3 regions of the Streptomyces sp. NPDC029836 genome follow, and region 1 is predicted to be linked to each of the others. Evidence: riboswitches for the same ligand, from Rfam matches in the RefSeq annotation. Region 1 holds a riboswitch; each other region holds the start of a gene.

Region 1 (5,767 bases):
GCCGCCGCCGCGCCGGAGCAGTCCGGCCAGCAGCGCGATCCCGATGGCTCCGGACTGGGTGAACAGGCCGATGCGGCCGCGGGCGGTGGGGCCGGGGGCCAGGGATGCGTTCAGCTCGACCTCGGGGGCGGTGTTGATCACCCCGAAGGCGTTGGGGCCGATCAGCCGCATCCCGTACGAGCGCACCTGCCGCACGAGTTCGCGCTGGCGGGCCAGGCCGAGCGGGCCGCTCTCCCCGTAGCCGGCGGAGAGCACGACCAGGCCCTGCACCCCGTGTTCGCCGCAGCGGGCGACGGCGTCCGGGACCCGTTCGGCGGGGACGGCGATCACGGCGAGGTCGACGGGCGCGCCGATGTCCGCGACGGTGCGGTAGGCCCGTACGCCGTCCAGCAGGTCCCCCTCGATGCCGGGGGCGCGGGCTTCGTTGACGGCGTAGAGGTGCCCGTGGAAGCCGCCGTCGCGCAGGTTGCGCAGGGCCGCCGCGCCGACGCCCGAGCCGGAGCGGCTGACCCCGATGACGGCGACCGAGCCGGGGGACAACAGTCGCTGGACGGAGCGGGCCTCGGCGCGCTGTTCGCGGGCGCGCTGCACGGCGAGGGATTCGGCGGTGGGTTCGAGGTCGAGGGTGAGGTGGACGGAGCCGTCCTCGAAGCTGCGCTTCTGCTGGTAGCCGACGTCCGTGAACACTTTGATCATCTTGTTGTTGGCGGGCAGCACCTCGGCGGCGAACCGCCGGATGCCCCGCTCCCGGGCCACGGCCCCGATGTGCTCCAGGAGCGCGGAGGCCACGCCGCGGCCCTGGTGGGCGTCCTGGACGAGGAAGGCGACCTCGGCCTCGTCGGCCGGGACGGAGGCCGGCCGGCCGTCGGGGCCGATCCGGTCGAAGCGGACGGTGCCGATGAACTCGCCGCCGATGGTCGCCGCGAGGCCGACGCGGTCCACGTAGTCGTGGTGCGTGAAGCGGTGCACGTCGCGGTCGGACAGGCGCGGGTACGGCGCGAAGAAGCGGTAGTACTTCGACTCGTCGGAGACCTGTTCGTAGAAGCTGGTCAGCCGTCCCGCGTCCTCGGTGGTGATGGGACGGATGCGGGCGGTGCCGCCGTCGCGCAGCACGACGTCCGCTTCCCAGTGGGCCGGGTACGAGGGGTCCGACGCGGTCGTCATGGGCTCACCCTAAGGGGCGGACGGGCCGTGCGGACCGGCCCGGACGCGAGCGCGCGGCGAACGCGGCAGTCCGGGGCGAAGCGGTGCAAGCTGGGGAAGGTCGAACGGCGGTGGATCGGGGCCGAAGGCCGGTCCGAGCATTCGGGGCGCCGTGAGAGACTGGTCTAGACAACCGTAAGAACCTGAAGGGCATCACCATGGCAGAGCGCCGCGTCAACGTCGGCTGGGCCGAGGGCCTGCACGCTCGTCCCGCCTCGATCTTCGTCCGGGCGACGACCGCTTCCGGCGTCCCGGTGACCATCGCCAAGGCGGGCGGCGACCCCGTCAACGCCGCTTCCATGCTGGCGGTCCTGGGCCTGGGCGCGCAGGGCGGCGAGGAGATCGTCCTCTCTTCCGAGGCCGAGGGTGCGGACGCCGCCCTGGACCGCCTCGCGAAGCTGGTCGCCGAGGGCCTCGACGAGCTTCCGGAGACCGTCTGACCCTTCGGGTCCGGTACCACCTCGAACGAGCGGCGGAGCCGCAGCCCCCGGTGATCCCGGAGGCTGCGGCTCTTCTGTTTTCGGCCGCGCAGGCGGGAATTCGACGCCGGACGCGAAAGCCGGAATCCCGCGGGAGAAGAATCCGGAATGGGAGCACGAGAAATGCGCGGGACCGTGAACCGGCCGGCGCCGGCAGAATATCCGCTCACCTTTGTATACGGCCCGTGTTAATGCCGGACGCTCGACATGTTTACGGCAGGTTGCGGAGTCCTCACCCGCGGCCGGTGCGCCTCGGCGGCGCGCGCCGCGTGCTGCGCGGTCAGCGTCCGGGCCCGTTCGGCGTCCCCGCGGGCCACCGCGTCGACGATGCCCCCGTGTTCGGCCCAGGACTCCACGGGGCGCGCGGGGGCCTCCACGGTGTACATCCAGGCGATCTTGCGCCGGGTCTGGGTCAGCAGGGCGATCAGGCCCGGGCTGCCGGAGGCCTGGGAGAGGGTTTCGTGGAACCAGCCCCCCAGGTCCCGCAGATCCTCCCCCTGGCCCCTGCGGGCCCGTTCCTGCCCCAGCCGGACCAGCCCGCGCAGCACCTTCAGGTGGGCGTCCGTACGCCGGCGGGCGGCCCGGGAGGCCGCGAGGGGCTCCAGCAGCATCCGTAGCTCCAGGAGGTCGGCCGCCTCCTGTTCGGTGGGCTCCGCCACGCAGGCGCCCGCGTGGCGGCGCGTGGTGACGAAGCCCTCGGACTCCAGGGTGCGCAGGGCCTCGCGCACCGGGACGCGGGAGACCCCGTAGCGGCGGGCCAGGACCTCCTCGGTGAGGCGGCCGCCCGGCCCGAAGAAGCCGGAGACGATATCGTCGCGGATCGCTGTGCACACCGCGTGCGCGGGAATTCGCAAGACCGGACCTCCGCGTGAATTCGGCTGCCGGCGCCGTCGCCGGAATCGTGACCGTGTCGCGACTCTATTGCAACACGCGAATATTTCCGAGGACGGCTGGAAATCCGAAACATTTCACGCAGCGGGGAGCGGTGAGGGGTGAGCGGGGCAGCCGACGAGGGCAAGGGCCGGCTTCGCAGGCGAGCCGGCTCCCGGGAACGCGGAAGGCCCCGGCTCGGGGAGCCGGGGCCTTCCGTGGAAGTGGTGGTGCGGTGCCGCTCGGATCAGAGGTTCACGCCGTGCGAGCGCAGGTACGCCAGCGGGTTGATGTCCGAGCCGTACTGGGCACTGGTGCGGGCCTCGAAGTGCAGGTGCACGCCGCTGGAGTTGCCGGTGGTGCCGGCGAGGCCGATCTGCTGGCCCGGGGCGACCTGCTGGCCGGCGGACACGCTCAGCGAGTCCATGTGGCCGTACTGCGTGTAGGTGCCGTCGTTGTGCTTGATGATCACGTTGTTGCCGTACGCGCCGCCCCAGCCGGCCTCGACGACGGTGCCGGCGCCGACGGTGCGGACCGAGGTGCCGAGGGAGGCGTGGAAGTCGATGCCCGTGTGGCTACCGGAGGACCACATCGCGCCGCCCGCACCGTAGGAGGTGCTGACGTAGGAGCCCGCGATGGGCGAGACGTAGGTGTTGAGGCGCTTGCGCTCCTCCTCGCGGGCGACGCGCTCGGCGGTCTCCCGCTCGGACTTCGCCTTGGCCTCGGCGACCTCGGCGACGCGCTTGGCCTCGGAGGCGCGCTGCTTGGCGTCGGCCTCGGCCTGCGCCTGGGCGGCGACGGCGTCGGCGGCGCGCTGCTGCAGATCGGCCTGGGCCACGATGTCGCCCTGGAGGTCGTTCGCGACGACCACCGGGTTCTGGCCGGTGTCCTCCATGGAGGGTCCCGGGTTGTCCGCCGCGAAGGCCGGGGCGGCGAGGGTGCCGACCACGCCCGTGGTGGCGAGGGCGGCTATACCGGCGTAGCCGGCGGTCTTGCGGCTCAGACGGCTGGAGCCGCGGTGCTTGCCGGAGCCGGTGGGACGACTGCCAAACGCCATGAAGGGGGTGGTCCTTTCCTTCCCTCTCGCCTACCGGGTTAGCTGACGGGTTCGGAGCAGGAAGGTCTCCTACGGGCCTCCTCTTGCGAGGCGGTCCGATTCACCCCAGGGACTGTGGGTCCCCGGCTCCCCAGGCTCGCGCCTGACGGGGACTCGGCGATCACTGTTCGGTGCCGCGGGTGCGGCGGGCACAACTGACGAACAGCAGGGCCGACGCTAGGCGGATCATCAGTGGATCGCCAAACACACGAGCACTTTTGTTGCGTACGCCACACCGCATACGAGCAACCAAACCACTAATCGGACAAAAGGGGCCCTGACGGATAATCCATCAGAGCCCCTTCAGAAACGGCCGGTTACCGGTGGAGGGGCGGTCGCCCGCCGCTCGATTCCCGGTCGACCACGGGTCAGTTGGTGACGACGGTTACGGCGCCGATGCCCAGCGCCCGTACGGGCTCCTCGATCTGCGCCGCGTCGCCCACCAACACCGTCACCAGACGGTCCACGGGGAAGGCGCGCACGACCGCCGAAGTCGCCTCCGCCGTACCGGTTTCGGCCAGCCGCGCGTACAACCGCGCCTGGTAGTCGTCCGGCAGCTCCTGCTCGACCTGGTCCGCCAGCGTGCCCGCCACGGAGGACGCCGTCTCGAACTTCAGCGGGGCCACGCCCACCAGGTTCTGCACCGCCACGTCCCGCTCGGCGTCGGTCAGACCGCCCTCCGCGAGGGTGCGCAGCACCTTCCAGAGGTCCTCCAGCGCGGGGCCGGTGTTCGGGGTGTCCACCGAGCCGCTGATGGCGAGCATCGAGGCGCCCTTGCCGTCGGCCGTGGAACGCAGCACCTGACCGAAGGCGCGCACGCCGTACGTGTACCCCTTCTCCTCGCGCAGCACCTTGTCCAGGCGCGAGGTGAGCGTGCCGCCGAGGCAGTACGTGCCGAGCACCTGCGGGGCCCACACGAGGTCGTGGCGGTCCGCGCCGATCCGGCCGATCAGCAACTGCGTCTGGACGGCGCCGGGCCGGTCGACGATGACCACCCGGCCCGTGTCGTCGGCGGTCACCGGGGGCACCGGGCGGGACTCGGCGGTGTTGCCCGTCCAACTGCCCAGCGTGTCGGCCAGGACGGCGTCCAGGTCGATGCCGGTCAGGTCGCCGACGACCACCGCGGTGGCGGTGGCGGGGCGTACGTGGGCCTCGTAGAAGGCGCGGACGGCCGCGGAGTCGATGCGGGCCACCGTCTCCTCGGTGCCCTGGCGCGGTCGGGACATGCGCAGGGAGGCCGGGAACAGCTCCTTGGAGAGCTGCTTGGCCGCGCGCCGCTGCGGGTTGGCCAGCTCGTGCGGGATCTCGTCGAGCCGGTTGCGCACCAGCCGGTCGATCTCGCCGTCGGCGAAGGCGGGCGCGCGCAGCGCCTCGGCGAGCAGGCTCATCGCCTTGTGCAGGCGGGAGGCCGGGACCTCCAGGGAGACCCGCAGGCCGGGGTGGTCGGCATGCGCGTCCAGCGTGGCGCCGCAGCGCTCCAGCTCGGCGGCGAACTCCTCGGCGGAGTGCTTGTCGGTGCCCTCCGACAGGGCGCGGGCCATGATCGTGGCCACCCCGTCGAGGCCCTCGGGCTCCGCGTCCAGCGGGGCCGCGAGGTTGACCTCGACCGCGACCACCTGCTGGCCCGGGCGGTGGCAGCGCAGCACGGTCAGGCCGTTGGGCAGCGCGCCGCGTTCGGGGGCCGGGAAGGCCCACGGCTTGGCCTCGCCGGGCTGGGGCTGCGGGTGGAAGGTCATCGTGACGGCTGCGGTGTCGCTCACTGCTCCGCCCCTTCGTTCTCGGCTTCGTTCGCGTCGGTCTCGTCGTCGGACCCGGCCGGCGGTTCGTAGACCAGGACCGCCCGGTTGTCGGGGCGCAGTCGGGCCGCGGCCACGGCCTGCACCTCCTCGGCGGTGATGTCCAGGACGCGCTGTACGGCGGTCAGGGCGAGCTGGGGGTCGCCGAACAGCACCGCGAAGCGGCACAGTTCGTCGGCCCGGCCGGCCACCGTGCTCAGCCGGTCCAGCCACTCCCGCTCCAGCTGCGCCTGGGCGCGCTCCATCTCCTCGGCCGTGGGGCCCTCGGCGGCGAACCGCGCGAGCTCCTCGTCGACGGCGGCCTCGATGGCGGGCACCTCGAC
Region 2 (5,767 bases), on a different contig from region 1:
GCGGGGGCGCGGGCTGATGATCGGCATCGAGTTCGGCCGGCCGTCCTCGCTGGGCCTGCGCAGCCGCTGGGCGATGCTCCAGGCCGCCCGCAAGGGGCTGTTCGCCCAGATGGTCGTGGTGCCGCTGCTGCGCAAGCACCGGATCCTCACCCAGGTGTCCGGGGACCACCTGGAGGTCATCAAGCTGATCCCGCCGCTGATCGTGGACGAACACGACGTGGACCGGTTCGTCGGCGCCTTCCGGGAGGTCATGGACGAAGCGCACAGCGGTGGCTCGTTGATGTGGGACTTCGGCCGGACGCTGGTGAAGCAGGCCGTCGGCAACCGCTGACGGCCTGCCGGCCGGGGGAGGCCCGGCTCCTACGGTTCCAGCAGTCTCTCCCGTAGCCGGACCAGGGTCTCGGGCGCGAGCCCGAGGCCTTCGGCGAGGTAGCGGTCCACCCCGCCCCACTCCTCGTCGATCGTCTCGTACGCCGCCCGCAGGTACTCGGCGCGCGCGTCGAAGAGCGGGGCCAGCAGCTCCGACACCTCGGCCGGGCGGGACTCGACCGCGTCCGCGCCGCGCCGCATCCGGTAGCGGCGGTGCGGGGCGTTCGACTCCAGGTAGTCCGCCGCGATCACGTCCCGTTCGACGCCGAGCGCGAGCAGCGTGACGGCGATCGACAGACCGGCCCGGTCCTTGCCCGCCGCGCAGTGCATCAGTGCCGGCACGCTGTCCTCGGCCAGCGCGTGCACGACCCGGCTGTGTTCGGCGGTCCGGGTGCGGATCATCGTGCGGTACGAGGTGGTCATGCGCTCGGCCGCCCGGCCCTCCCCGAGGAGGGTGCGCAGCTGGGCCAGGTCGCCCTCGCGGACCATCGTCCAGAACTCCTTCCCGGCGGCCGGGTCGGACAGCGGGATGTTCACGTAGCGCACGCCCGGCAGTTCCACGTCCGGCCCTTCCACGGCGTGGTCGGCGCGGTTGCGGAAGTCGAACACCGTGTGCAGACCGAGCGAGGAGAGGAACTGTGTTCCTGTTTCGGTGGCATGCGCCAGATGTCCGCTTCGGAAGAGTCGTCCCGACCTGACCCGTCGTCCGTCGGCGGTCGGCAGACCGCCCACGTCACGGAAATTGCGCACTCCCGTCAGCTCCGGTTCGGGTTCGGGGATCGCCGGAAGGGGTGGCGGTATCTGCTGGGTCACGAGTGGTCCTCCGCATCGTCCTGAGGTGTCCGAATTACGCCGGTTGGGAGCAACTTGCCACGGGGAGAGGCGAGATCGCGCCAGGCTCCGTGAGCCAGATCATACGGTGACCGTGTGTGCCCGATCGCGAAATCCGAATTCCCACGCCAGGGCGGTTGTTGATGGTGCGGAATGGACACAGGGTGACCGGAATTCCCTCACACCCTCATACCTGTGATTGCGTCAGGGAATGTGCGGCTTGTTGCCCGTGGACCCGCTCGATTACCTTCACGACCGATCCGGGTGGACAGCCTAATCCTGCCGCCGCCCGGGAACCGCACCCGACTATCGACGCGCGCGGCAGGAGCGGGGGAACCAGGTAGGCCGCCGGACCGGAACGTTCTCCGGGCCGGCTCGGGGTGAAGCCGTACGCGTCCTCGACGTGCGCGGCCGGACATCTCCAGTCCGAACCCGACAGCTCACCTCGCAGGCGACGGAGAGGAATTCGCCATGCCCGGTAAGGGTAAGCACCGCCGCCCGAAGTCCCGTTCCATATCCCGCGGTCTCACCGCGGCCGGCACCGGCGGCGCCGCGCTCGCGCTGCCGCTGATCGGTGCCACCGGCGCCCACGCAGCCCCCGCGGCCGCCCCGGCCACCGCACCCGCGCAGGCCCCGCAGGCCCCGGCGGCCCTCCAGGCGGCCGCCACGGTGACGCCCACCGCGACGCCGACCGCCGCTGCCGCCGCGGTCTACACCGTCGTCGCCGGCGACCACCTCTCGAAGATCGCCGCCGAGCGCCGGCTCACCGGCGGCTGGGAGCAGCTCTACGCCGACAACCGCGACGCCGTCGGCAGCGACCCCTCGCTGATCCACCCGGGCCTCAAGCTCACCCTCGGCGCTCCGGGTTCGACCGGGGCCGCCCCCGCACCCGCCGCTCCGGCCCCGACCAAGAAGCAGTCGCCGCCCTCCGCCTCGACCCCGGACTCCGCCTCCGAGTCGGGCTCCGGCAACCGCTCCGAGCGCTCCTCCAGCCGCCCTGAGGCGTCCGGTGAGCGCTCCTCCGCCCCGAAGGCGGCGCCCAAGAAGGCCGCGCCCGCGCAGAAGCCCGCCGGGTCGGGTCAGGCGGCGCCCTCCACCCCGTCGGCCTCCGGCGGATTCGTGGCCCCGGTCGCGGGCGGCGTCTCCACCGCGTACCGCATGGGCGGCAGCATGTGGTCCTCCGGTTACCACACCGGCGTGGACTTCATGGCCGGCACCGGCACCACCGTCAAGGCCGTCGGCGCGGGCACCGTCGTCTCCGCCGGCTGGGGCGGCTCGTACGGCAACGAGGTCGTCATCAAGCACGCGGACGGCAAGTACTCCCAGTACGCGCACCTCTCCTCGCTGTCCGTCTCGGCCGGCCAGAGCGTCACCGGCGGCCAGCGCGTCGGCCTGTCCGGCGCCACCGGCAACGTGACCGGTCCGCACCTCCACTTCGAGATCCGCACGGGCCCGTCCTACGGCTCGGACATCGACCCGCTGGGCTACCTCCGCTCCAAGGGCGTCAGCCTCTGACGGCACCGTCCGTCGGACACACGCGCGCGTGAGGCCGGGACCCGAGGGGGGTCCCGGCCTCACGTGTACTTATTCCTTATCCCCCGCGTGGTACAGATCACGGTCCGTCAACCCCTCATTACGTTGGCGTAGGTTGGTTGCGACGGTGAAGGATGTCGTTTCGTGGCAGCGACGACGACGACACTCAAGACCATCGGCTCGTACGCGGCGATCGGGGACAGCTTCACCGAAGGCGTGGGAGACCCGGGACCCGGGGGTTCCCATCTCGGCTGGGCGGACCGCCTCGCCGTGCTCCTCGCCGATCAGCGCGAAGAACACGACTTCCGGTACGCGAACCTGGCCGTGCGGGGGAAGCTCCTCGACCAGATCGTGGCCGACCAGGTCCCGAGGGCCCGCGCCCTCGCACCGGACCTGGTGACCTTCTGCGCGGGCGGGAACGACATCATCCGTCCCGGCAGCGACCCGGACGACGTGGCGGAGCGGTTCGAGGCGGCCGTCGCCGACCTCACCGAAGCCGTCGGCCTCGTCATGATCACCACCGGCTTCGACACGCGGGGCGTGCCAGTCCTGAGGCACCTGAGGGGCAAGGTCGCCACGTACAGCGCGCACGTCCGCTCCATCGCCGACCGCTACGACTGCCCGGTGCTCGACCTGTGGTCGCTGCGCTCGGTGCAGGACCGGCGGGCCTGGGACGGAGACCGACTGCACCTTTCGCCCGAGGGTCACACCCGCGTCGCGCTGCGCGCCGCACAGGTGCTGGGCTACGGGATCCCGACCGACCCCGACCAGCCGTGGCCGCCGACGCCGCCGCGCGGCTCGGTGGACGTGACCCGCGACAACATCCAGTGGGCGCGCGAACACCTCGTGCCGTGGATCGGGCGCCGGCTGCGGGGCGAGTCCTCCGGCGACCACGTCGCGGCGAAGCGCCCCGACCTGCTGCCCCTGTAGGACGCGCGGGGAACCGGACGCGCCTCGATTCCGCCCGGCGGGTTCCCGCCGGGCGGAATCCTCACGGGCCGGTACGCGTTGGGACGGTCGTGCATGTACTACCGTGCCACCTCGAACCGCACCCTCTTGAGGAGGCGCCTTGACCGGCTCCCTTCCCCTGCGTCCCAGGCTGCGCGCCCTGCGCGCCGAAGCCTTCGGGGCGGACTCCTCCGGCGCCCGGCTGGAGCGGATCCGACGCTCGCCGAACTTCGCCGACGGCGCCTTCCAGAACCCGGTGAAGGGCAGGACCAGGCCCTCCGGGTCGATGGCCGAGTTCGCCCGGGTCTACTTCCACAAGGAACAACGGATCCGGCGCAGCCCCGCCGCGCCGATCCCGGTCTACCCGACCACCCTGGCCGAACTGGCGAAGGCCCCGGTCAGCGGCCTGCGGGTGACCTGGATGGGCCATTCCAGCGTGCTCGTGGAGATCGACGGCCGCCGAGTCCTCTTCGACCCCGTGTGGGGACAGCGCTGCTCTCCCTACTCCTTCGCCGGGCCCAAGCGCCTGCACCCGGTCCCGGTGCCGCTGGCCTCCCTGGGCGAGGTCGACGTCGTGGTGATCTCCCACGACCACTACGACCACCTCGACCTGCCCACGATCAAGGCGCTGGCCGGCACGAACACCGTCTTCGCCGTCCCGCTGGGCGTCGGCGCGCACCTGGAACGCTGGGGCGTACCGGCCGGCCGGCTGCGGGAGCTCGACTGGAACGAGGCCACCGAGGTCGCCGGGCTGACCCTCACCGCCACCCCGGCACAGCACTTCTGCGGGCGCGGCCTGCGCAACCAGCAGACCACCCTGTGGGCCTCCTGGGTCGTCGCCGGCGAGGAGCACCGGGTGTTTCACAGCGGTGATACGGGATATTTCCCGGGCTTCAAGGACATCGGCGCCGCGCACGGACCCTTCGACGCCACGATGATCCAGATCGGCGCCTACTCGGAGTACTGGCCGAAGGACCACGAGGACCGCACCCCGGACCCCGGCCCGTGGCCCGACATCCACATGACCCCGGACGAGGGCATCCGAGCCCAGCTCGACCTCCAGGGCGGCGCCGCGCACGGTGTGCTCCTGCCCATCCACTGGGGCACGTTCAACCTCGCCCCGCACCCGTGGTCCGACCCGGCCGAGCGCACCATGATCGCCGCCCGCAACGTGGGGCAGGCCGTGGCCGTGCCCAAGCCGGGCGAGCCCTTCGAGCCCGCCGGCAAGGTCCCCGTCGACCCGTGGTGGCGGCCCATCGCGGCCCCCGGATTCGCGTGGGAGCGCTGGGTGAACTACCGCGAAGAGCAGGTCGGGCCCGGCGAGCGCGGGACGGTCGAACCCGACGCGGGGCTCGACCTGGTCGGGGAGGCCTGACCGGGCTGCTCGGGCTGCTCGGGCAGCCGGCGGTCCCGGGGCTCGGCTACGTGCGGGGGTTCGGGACGGCGTGCCGGTCCCCCCGCGGCCGGCGCGTCCCTGGTGAACACCTGCTCGGCGCGCCAGTCGCGTCGGGTCGCCAGGATCCGGCTCTGCCGTCCGGCGCGCGACAGCACTTTCACCACGTCCGCCGCGTCGATCCGGGAATCACCGAGGACTGCGGCGGGAGTGCTGAGGGGGACGGTGGGTAGGCGCCCCACGGGCGGCCCCGACGGGCGCGCCCCGCATCCGTCCCCGACGGGCGCCCCCGCGTCCGTCCTCAGGAGGTGGGCATGAACCGGGCTGCCCTGTTCGATGTCGACGGAACCCTCGTCGACACCAATCACCTGCACGTCGTCTGCTGGTGGGAGGCCCTGCGGCAGGCGGGCCACGACGTGCCGACGCACGCCATCCACCGGGCCGTCGGGCTGCCGGGTGAGGACCTGCTCGCCCGCCTGCTGGGCGAGGGACGCGACCCGTCGCGGGACGAAGCGCTCAGCGCCGCTCACGCCACCCTGTACGCCACGTACTTCGACCGGCTGCCCGCCTTCGACTCGGCCGCGGAGCTGCTGCGCGAACTGGACCGGCGGGGCCGCGGGGTCGTGCTCGTCACCTCCGCGAAGGACAACGAACTGGACGCGCTCCGGCGGGCCCTGGCCGCCGACGACGCCA
Region 3 (5,767 bases), on a different contig from region 1:
CGCGTCGGTCGGCTCGGTCCGGTCGGTCTGGGGCGGGGGCGTCTGCATGCCTGGAGGAAGTCTCTTCGGTCTCGTGGGTGGTGGGTGCGGGGCGGGCGGGTACGCGCTCAGTCGCCGGGGCGGTCGGCCTTGTCGACCCCGTCCCAGACGTTGGAGTACCAGGGCCGGTCGGAACCGGCCTGCCCACCGCGGCGGTGCTCCGGGGCCTCGGCCCCGGGGTCCTTCATGATGTAGCCGGTCTCGCCCGGGCGCAGGAAGTGCAGGTGCTTGCGCGCCTGCTGCTCCGCGTAGGCCGGGTCCTGCCAGCGGGCCTTCTCGTCGCGGAGCTGTTCGAGGCGCTTGTACGCGTCGACCGCGTTCCGTTGCTGGTCCGCGATCTCCGAGCGCTGGGACACGTACTGGCGCATCGGGTACGCGAGGGCGACGACCAGGGTACAGAGGACGAGGACCAGCAACGCGGCCCGGCCGGTGAGCCGGCTGCGGCGGACCTGGCGCCGCGTCTGCGAGCGGTAGACGTGCGCGGCGGTCCGCTCACCGAGCTGCTTGAGCCTGGTCGCCGTCGAGAAGGTGGAGAACCGGTCCCGGTTCCCGGCCATGGTCCCGCCTCCCCTGGATGCGCGCTACGCAATACGTCCCCGCACACGGTACGGGACCGAGTGCGGGGACGTACGGAGGCCGGCGCCGCGAGGCGCTGATTGGCCCTTAGCCCTTGAAGCGCGGGAAGGCGGAGCGGCCCGCGTACACGGCGGCGTCGTCGAGGATCTCCTCGATGCGCAGCAGCTGGTTGTACTTGGCGACGCGGTCCGAGCGGGCCGGGGCGCCGGTCTTGATCTGGCCGCAGTTCACGGCGACGGCGAGGTCGGCGATGGTGACGTCCTCGGTCTCGCCGGAGCGGTGCGACATCATGCACTTGAAGCCGTTGCGCTGGGCCATCTCGACGGCGTCGAGGGTCTCGGTCAGCGAACCGATCTGGTTCACCTTGACGAGCAGGGCGTTCGCGGAGCCCTCCTCGATGCCGCGGGCCAGACGCTCCGGGTTGGTGACGAAGAGGTCGTCGCCGACGATCTGGACCTTGGCGCCCAGCTTGTCGGTGAGGGTCTTCCAGCCGGCCCAGTCGTCCTCGTACAGCGGGTCCTCGATGGAGACCATCGGGTACGCGGAGACGAGCTCCTCGTAGTACTCGGTCATCTCGGCGGCCGAGCGGGACTGGCCCTCGAACTCGTACTTGCCGTCCTTGTAGAACTCGGACGCGGCGACGTCGAGCGCGAGCGCGATGTCCTTGCCCGGGACGTAGCCGGCCTGCTTGATGGCCTCGACGATGAGGTCGAGCGCGGCGCGGTTGGACTCCAGGTTCGGGGCGAAACCGCCCTCGTCACCGAGACCGGTGGAGAGGCCCTTGGTGTGCAGGACCTTCTTGAGGGTGTGGTAGACCTCGGCACCCCAGCGCAGCGCCTCGGAGAAGGACTCCGCGCCGATCGGGGCGATCATGAACTCCTGGATGTCCACGTTGGAGTCGGCGTGCGACCCACCGTTGAGGATGTTCATCATCGGAACGGGCAGCAGGTGCGCGTTCGGGCCGCCGAGGTAGCGGAAGAGCGGGAGGTCCGAGGCCTCGGACGCGGCGTGCGCCACGGCGAGGGACACGCCGAGGATCGCGTTGGCGCCGAGGGAGCCCTTGTTGTCGGTGGCGTCCAGGTCGAACATGGCCTGGTCGATCAGCCGCTGCTCGGTGGCGTCGTAGCCGACGAGCTCCGGGCCGATCTGCTCGATGACGGCGAGGACGGCCTTCTCGACACCCTTGCCGAAGTAACGGTTGGGGTCACCGTCACGCAGCTCGATGGCCTCGAATGCACCGGTGGAGGCGCCGGACGGAACTGCAGCACGGCCGGTGCTGCCATCGTCGAGGCCCACCTCGACCTCGACCGTGGGGTTGCCTCGGGAGTCCAGGATTTCCCGGGCTACGACGACGTCGATGGACGGCACGAGCATCTCCTTCTGGGATGTGACGCTGGGTGTGCGGTGGCGTGTCAGGCCGTGGGATGGCCTTGCCGCCTAGAGCCTAACCGGCTCCGGGCACTGGGCCCGCCGACCGCCCGGGTCCTGGGACGAAATAGGGGCTGAATGCTCCTCTTCCAGGACATAGGGCTCTTGAGAAAGTGGGCTCCGGCCCGCGGAGGGCCGCCCGCGCCGGCTCCGGAACGGGCCGCGGGAGCCGCCCCGGAACGCGCCGCCGGACATGACCGCGAGCATGCCGCCGCCCGGCGCGCGAGGGGATGCGGGCCGGGCGGTGGACATGCTGCGGGACCGCGCGTGATGCGGTGTCATGCGGTGTCATGCGGTGTGGTGCGCCGCCGTGCGGTGTTCAGGCCGCCGTGCGGTGTGGTGCGGTGATTCAGCTGAGCTTCAGCTTCTGACCCGGGAAGATCAGGTCGGCGTCCTTGACGGTGTCGTTGTTCAGCTGGAAGAGCTTCTCCCAGCCACCCTTGACGCCGTTCGCCTGGGCGATGGTGCCCAGGGTGTCGCCGGCCTTGACGACGTAGGAGCCGTTGCCGGTCGCCGGGGCCTCGGTCTTGGGGGCCTGCGGCTTGACGGCCGGGGTCTCGACGCGCTCGGAGCGCGAGACGGGGACCTCGGTGCGCTTCGGCTCGGCCTTCGGCGTCGCCGGCTTGGCGGGCGTGGCCGGCTTCGCGGGCTTCGCCGGGGCGGGCTTGGCCGGCTTCGTCTCGGGCTTCGGCTTGGCGGGCGTGGTGGTCGAGCCGCCGCCGTTGTACGCGGCGTTGGACAGGCCCTTGCCGCAGTGCGGCCAGGCGCCCTTGCCCTGGCCCTTGAGGACCTTCTCGGCGATGGCTATCTGCTGGGACTTGCTGGCCTGGTTGGCCGTGGCGGCGTACGCCTTGCCGCCGTAGCCGGCCCAGGTGGAGGCCGAGAACTGCAGGCCGCCGTAGTAACCGTTGCCGGTGTTGATGGCCCAGTTGCCACCGGACTCGCACTGCGCGACCTTGTCCCACTCGGAGACGGTCGCGGCGCTCGCGGTACCGGCGGCCATCAGCGGGGCCGCGACGGCGACACCGGCGACACCGGCGAGCGTGACGATACGGACGGCCTTGGAGCCGCGACGGTGCTTGCCCTTGCCGGAAAGCAGCATGGAGTTCTCCTCACCGACGCCTTCGAGGTGAGCTGTCGGGTTCGGGCGGATGAGTTGCCCGGTCACGTGTCGAGCACGTGGCTTAACCCCAAGCCGGTACGCGGCCGTCTTCCAACGACCCTTCCCGGCGCCTACCTTGGTTCCCCCGCTCCTGCCTTCGGCGCTTGCGCGACGACTGTTCCCCCCGTCCGCCGGCAGGATTCGGCGATGCGGTCGAAGGAGCCCGCGGTGGCGAGCGACTCAGAAGGTAGACAGGTCTCCCCCTGATGTTCAACGCGCGACATCAGGGAGAAACCGGCCTCCTTGCGTTCCTCAAAAGTACGTTTACGCAGGTGAGGGGCGGGTTTGTGGAAGTTCCGGAACGAGACACGCCAGTTGATCGGAAGAGACGCATGTCTCATTTGCCGATAACGGACATTCAGCTCTTTCCGACTGGGCGAACTGCCCCTATTCCTTGGTTAGATCCAGGTTCTGACCCGGCTTGATGAGGTCCGCGTTCCCGCCGATGACCTGCTCGTTGGCCGCGTAGAGCGTGTTCCAACCACCCTTGAGGCCTTGGGCGTCGGCGATCGCGGTGAGGCTGTCGCCGGCCTTGACCGTGTACGAGGGGGTCGACGCGGCGTCAGACGAGCCGTGCGGCTCGACGGCCGCCGGACCGCGGTGCTTGCCCGCTCCGTCGACCGCTGCGTCGATCGCGCCGGCCGGCACGGCCGAGGGCGTGGCACCCGGGGTGAGCGGGGCCGTGGGCGCCGTCGGGTCCCCCGGAACGGTGGGGGTGCCCGGAACGGTCGGGGTTCCGGGGGCCCTCGGGTCCACCGGCGTGGTGGGCGCCGTGGTCGGCGGGGTCGTGGTGGGCGGCGCGGTCGTCGGCGGGACCGTCGGGTCCGTGGACGGGGCCGGGGAGTCCGGGTCGGGCATGACGGGCAGTCCGCCGGCGGGGCCCTGCGGGTAGTCCGGCAGGCCGGTCGGGCCGGTGGACGGGCCACCCTGCGCCGGCTGCGGGGTCGGGGCCCCGAAGTCGACGGCGGGCTCGGAGCCCGCGACGGGCACCGAACCGTCGGGCCGTACGGGGGCGGGGGCGACCGGCCCGGCGGGCCGGGGGTCACCCGGGTCCACCGCGGCGGCCGGGCCCTGCTGGGTCAGTCCGGCCGAGGCGGCGCACAGCGGCCACGCCTGGGGGCCCTGCGAGGCCAGCACCTTCTCGCCGATGGCTATCTGCTGGGAGCGGCTGGCGAGGTCCGGGCGCTCCGCGTAGGCGAGTCCGCCCGCGTTCCTCCACTGCTCCTGGGTGAACTGGAGCCCGCCGTACTCGCCGCTGCCGTAGTTGGCACTCCAGCTGCCGCCGCTCTCGCAGTCGGCCACCTTGTCCCACGTGGTCGTGTCGGCCGCGCTCGCGTTCGTCGCGGCGAGCAGGGGCAGGGCGAGTGCGGAGCCTGTGACTCCGGCGGTGACGACCAGGGCGGGTACCTGGCGGGGGCGTCTGTGGCGGCCGTTCCCGGAACGCATGAGGCTTTACCTTTCGCATAACGGCGGGGTAACGGCAGAACCTAGCGGCCTTCGAACGATTGTCACAAGTTCGGTCGGCGACTGACGTGTGATCAGACGGCGTCAGGAAACGACTCAGTTGTTTCGAGGTGTGAAGCGAACCGGAAGCGTGCGCAGGCCACGCATGATGAGTCCGCCGCGCCAGCGCAGGTCCGTGGGGGGAACGGCAAGTTCCAGATCCGGCAGACGCGTCAGCAAAGTCGCGAGCGCCGTCTGTCCTTCGAGCCGGGCGAGCGGAGCGCCCAGGCAGTAGTGGATCCCGTGGCCGTACCCGAGGTGTTGGTTGTCACTCCGGGACAGGTCCAGGGTGTCCGGATCGGCGAACCGTTCCGGATCCCGGTCGGCCGCCGCGAGGACCACCAGCACCGGGTCGCCGGTGGCGATCTCCTGCCCGCCGAGGGTCAGCGGGACGGTCGCGAACCGCCAGGTGGCCAGCTCCACCGGGCCGTCGTGGCGCAGGAGTTCCTCGACCCCGGTCTCCAGGAGGGCGCTCTCGCCCGCGGCGAGCGAGGCTTGGAGCCGCTCGCGTTGTTCCGGGTTCATGAAGAGGGAGTGGACGCCGTTGCCGATGAGGTTCACGGTCGTCTCGAAGCCGGCGAACAGCAGGATGAACGCCATCGCCGTGGCCTCGGCCTCGGTGAGGTGGTCACCGTGGTCGCTTGCCCGGATCAGGTCGGAGATGAGGTCATTGCCGAGGTCGTCCCGTTTCCGGTGGATGAGTTCCCCGAGATACGTCCGCATCTGCTTGACCGAGCGGGCGACCCCGCCGCGCGGGCCCCCTCCGTGCCGAATCATCATCCCGGCCCAGTCGCGGAAGTCGTCCTGGTCCTCGCGCGGTACCCCGAGCATCTCGCAGATGGCGTAGATGGGGAGCGGGAAGGCGAACTCGTGGATGAGGTCGGCCTCCCCCTTCGCGGCGAAGGCGTCGATCAGGTGGTCGGTGAGCTCCTGCACGCGCGGGGCGAACTCGGCGACGCGGCGCGGGGTGAACGCCTTCGACACCAGTCGGCGCAGCCGGGTGTGGTCCGGCGGGTCGATGTTCAGCAGGTGCGTCATCAGCTCCGCCTTGCGCTCCCC

What was found. A riboswitch is a leader RNA that binds a small molecule or an ion and turns the genes downstream of it on or off. The one in region 1 is predicted to bind cyclic di-AMP.
Region 2: linked by a shared signal. The riboswitch ahead of ACZ4XJ_RS04905 (M23 family metallopeptidase) and the one ahead of ACZ4XJ_RS23245 (M23 family metallopeptidase) in region 1 are both predicted to bind cyclic di-AMP.
Region 3: linked by a shared signal. The riboswitch ahead of ACZ4XJ_RS32770 (transglycosylase family protein) and the one ahead of ACZ4XJ_RS23245 (M23 family metallopeptidase) in region 1 are both predicted to bind cyclic di-AMP.

Annotation. Positions count from the first base shown of each region.
Region 1 covers NZ_JBVHZI010000008.1:128,426-134,192, reverse strand. Annotated here, with positions in the region: gene ACZ4XJ_RS23260 (bifunctional acetate--CoA ligase family protein/GNAT family N-acetyltransferase) at 1-1,164, opposite strand, end outside; gene ACZ4XJ_RS23255 (HPr family phosphocarrier protein) at 1,362-1,643, shown strand; gene ACZ4XJ_RS23250 (GntR family transcriptional regulator) at 1,871-2,536, opposite strand; gene ACZ4XJ_RS23245 (M23 family metallopeptidase) at 2,800-3,609, opposite strand; cyclic di-AMP (ydaO/yuaA leader) riboswitch at 3,622-3,778, opposite strand; gene ACZ4XJ_RS23240 (M16 family metallopeptidase) at 4,017-5,384, opposite strand; gene ACZ4XJ_RS23235 (M16 family metallopeptidase) at 5,405-5,767, opposite strand, start outside.
Region 2 covers NZ_JBVHZI010000001.1:1,056,806-1,062,572, reverse strand. Annotated here, with positions in the region: gene ACZ4XJ_RS04915 (aspartate aminotransferase family protein) at 1-331, shown strand, start outside; gene ACZ4XJ_RS04910 (tyrosine-protein phosphatase) at 361-1,182, opposite strand; cyclic di-AMP (ydaO/yuaA leader) riboswitch at 1,501-1,667, shown strand; gene ACZ4XJ_RS04905 (M23 family metallopeptidase) at 1,672-2,715, shown strand; gene ACZ4XJ_RS04900 (SGNH/GDSL hydrolase family protein) at 2,878-3,663, shown strand; gene ACZ4XJ_RS04895 (MBL fold metallo-hydrolase) at 3,803-5,056, shown strand; gene ACZ4XJ_RS04890 (HAD family hydrolase) at 5,389-5,767, shown strand, end outside.
Region 3 covers NZ_JBVHZI010000018.1:20,931-26,697, reverse strand. Annotated here, with positions in the region: gene ACZ4XJ_RS32785 (DUF501 domain-containing protein) at 1-48, opposite strand, end outside; gene ACZ4XJ_RS32780 (FtsB family cell division protein) at 108-596, opposite strand; gene eno (phosphopyruvate hydratase) at 703-1,989, opposite strand; gene ACZ4XJ_RS32770 (transglycosylase family protein) at 2,393-3,145, opposite strand; cyclic di-AMP (ydaO/yuaA leader) riboswitch at 3,148-3,318, opposite strand; gene ACZ4XJ_RS32765 (transglycosylase family protein) at 3,593-4,651, opposite strand; gene ACZ4XJ_RS32760 (cytochrome P450 family protein) at 4,766-5,767, opposite strand, start outside.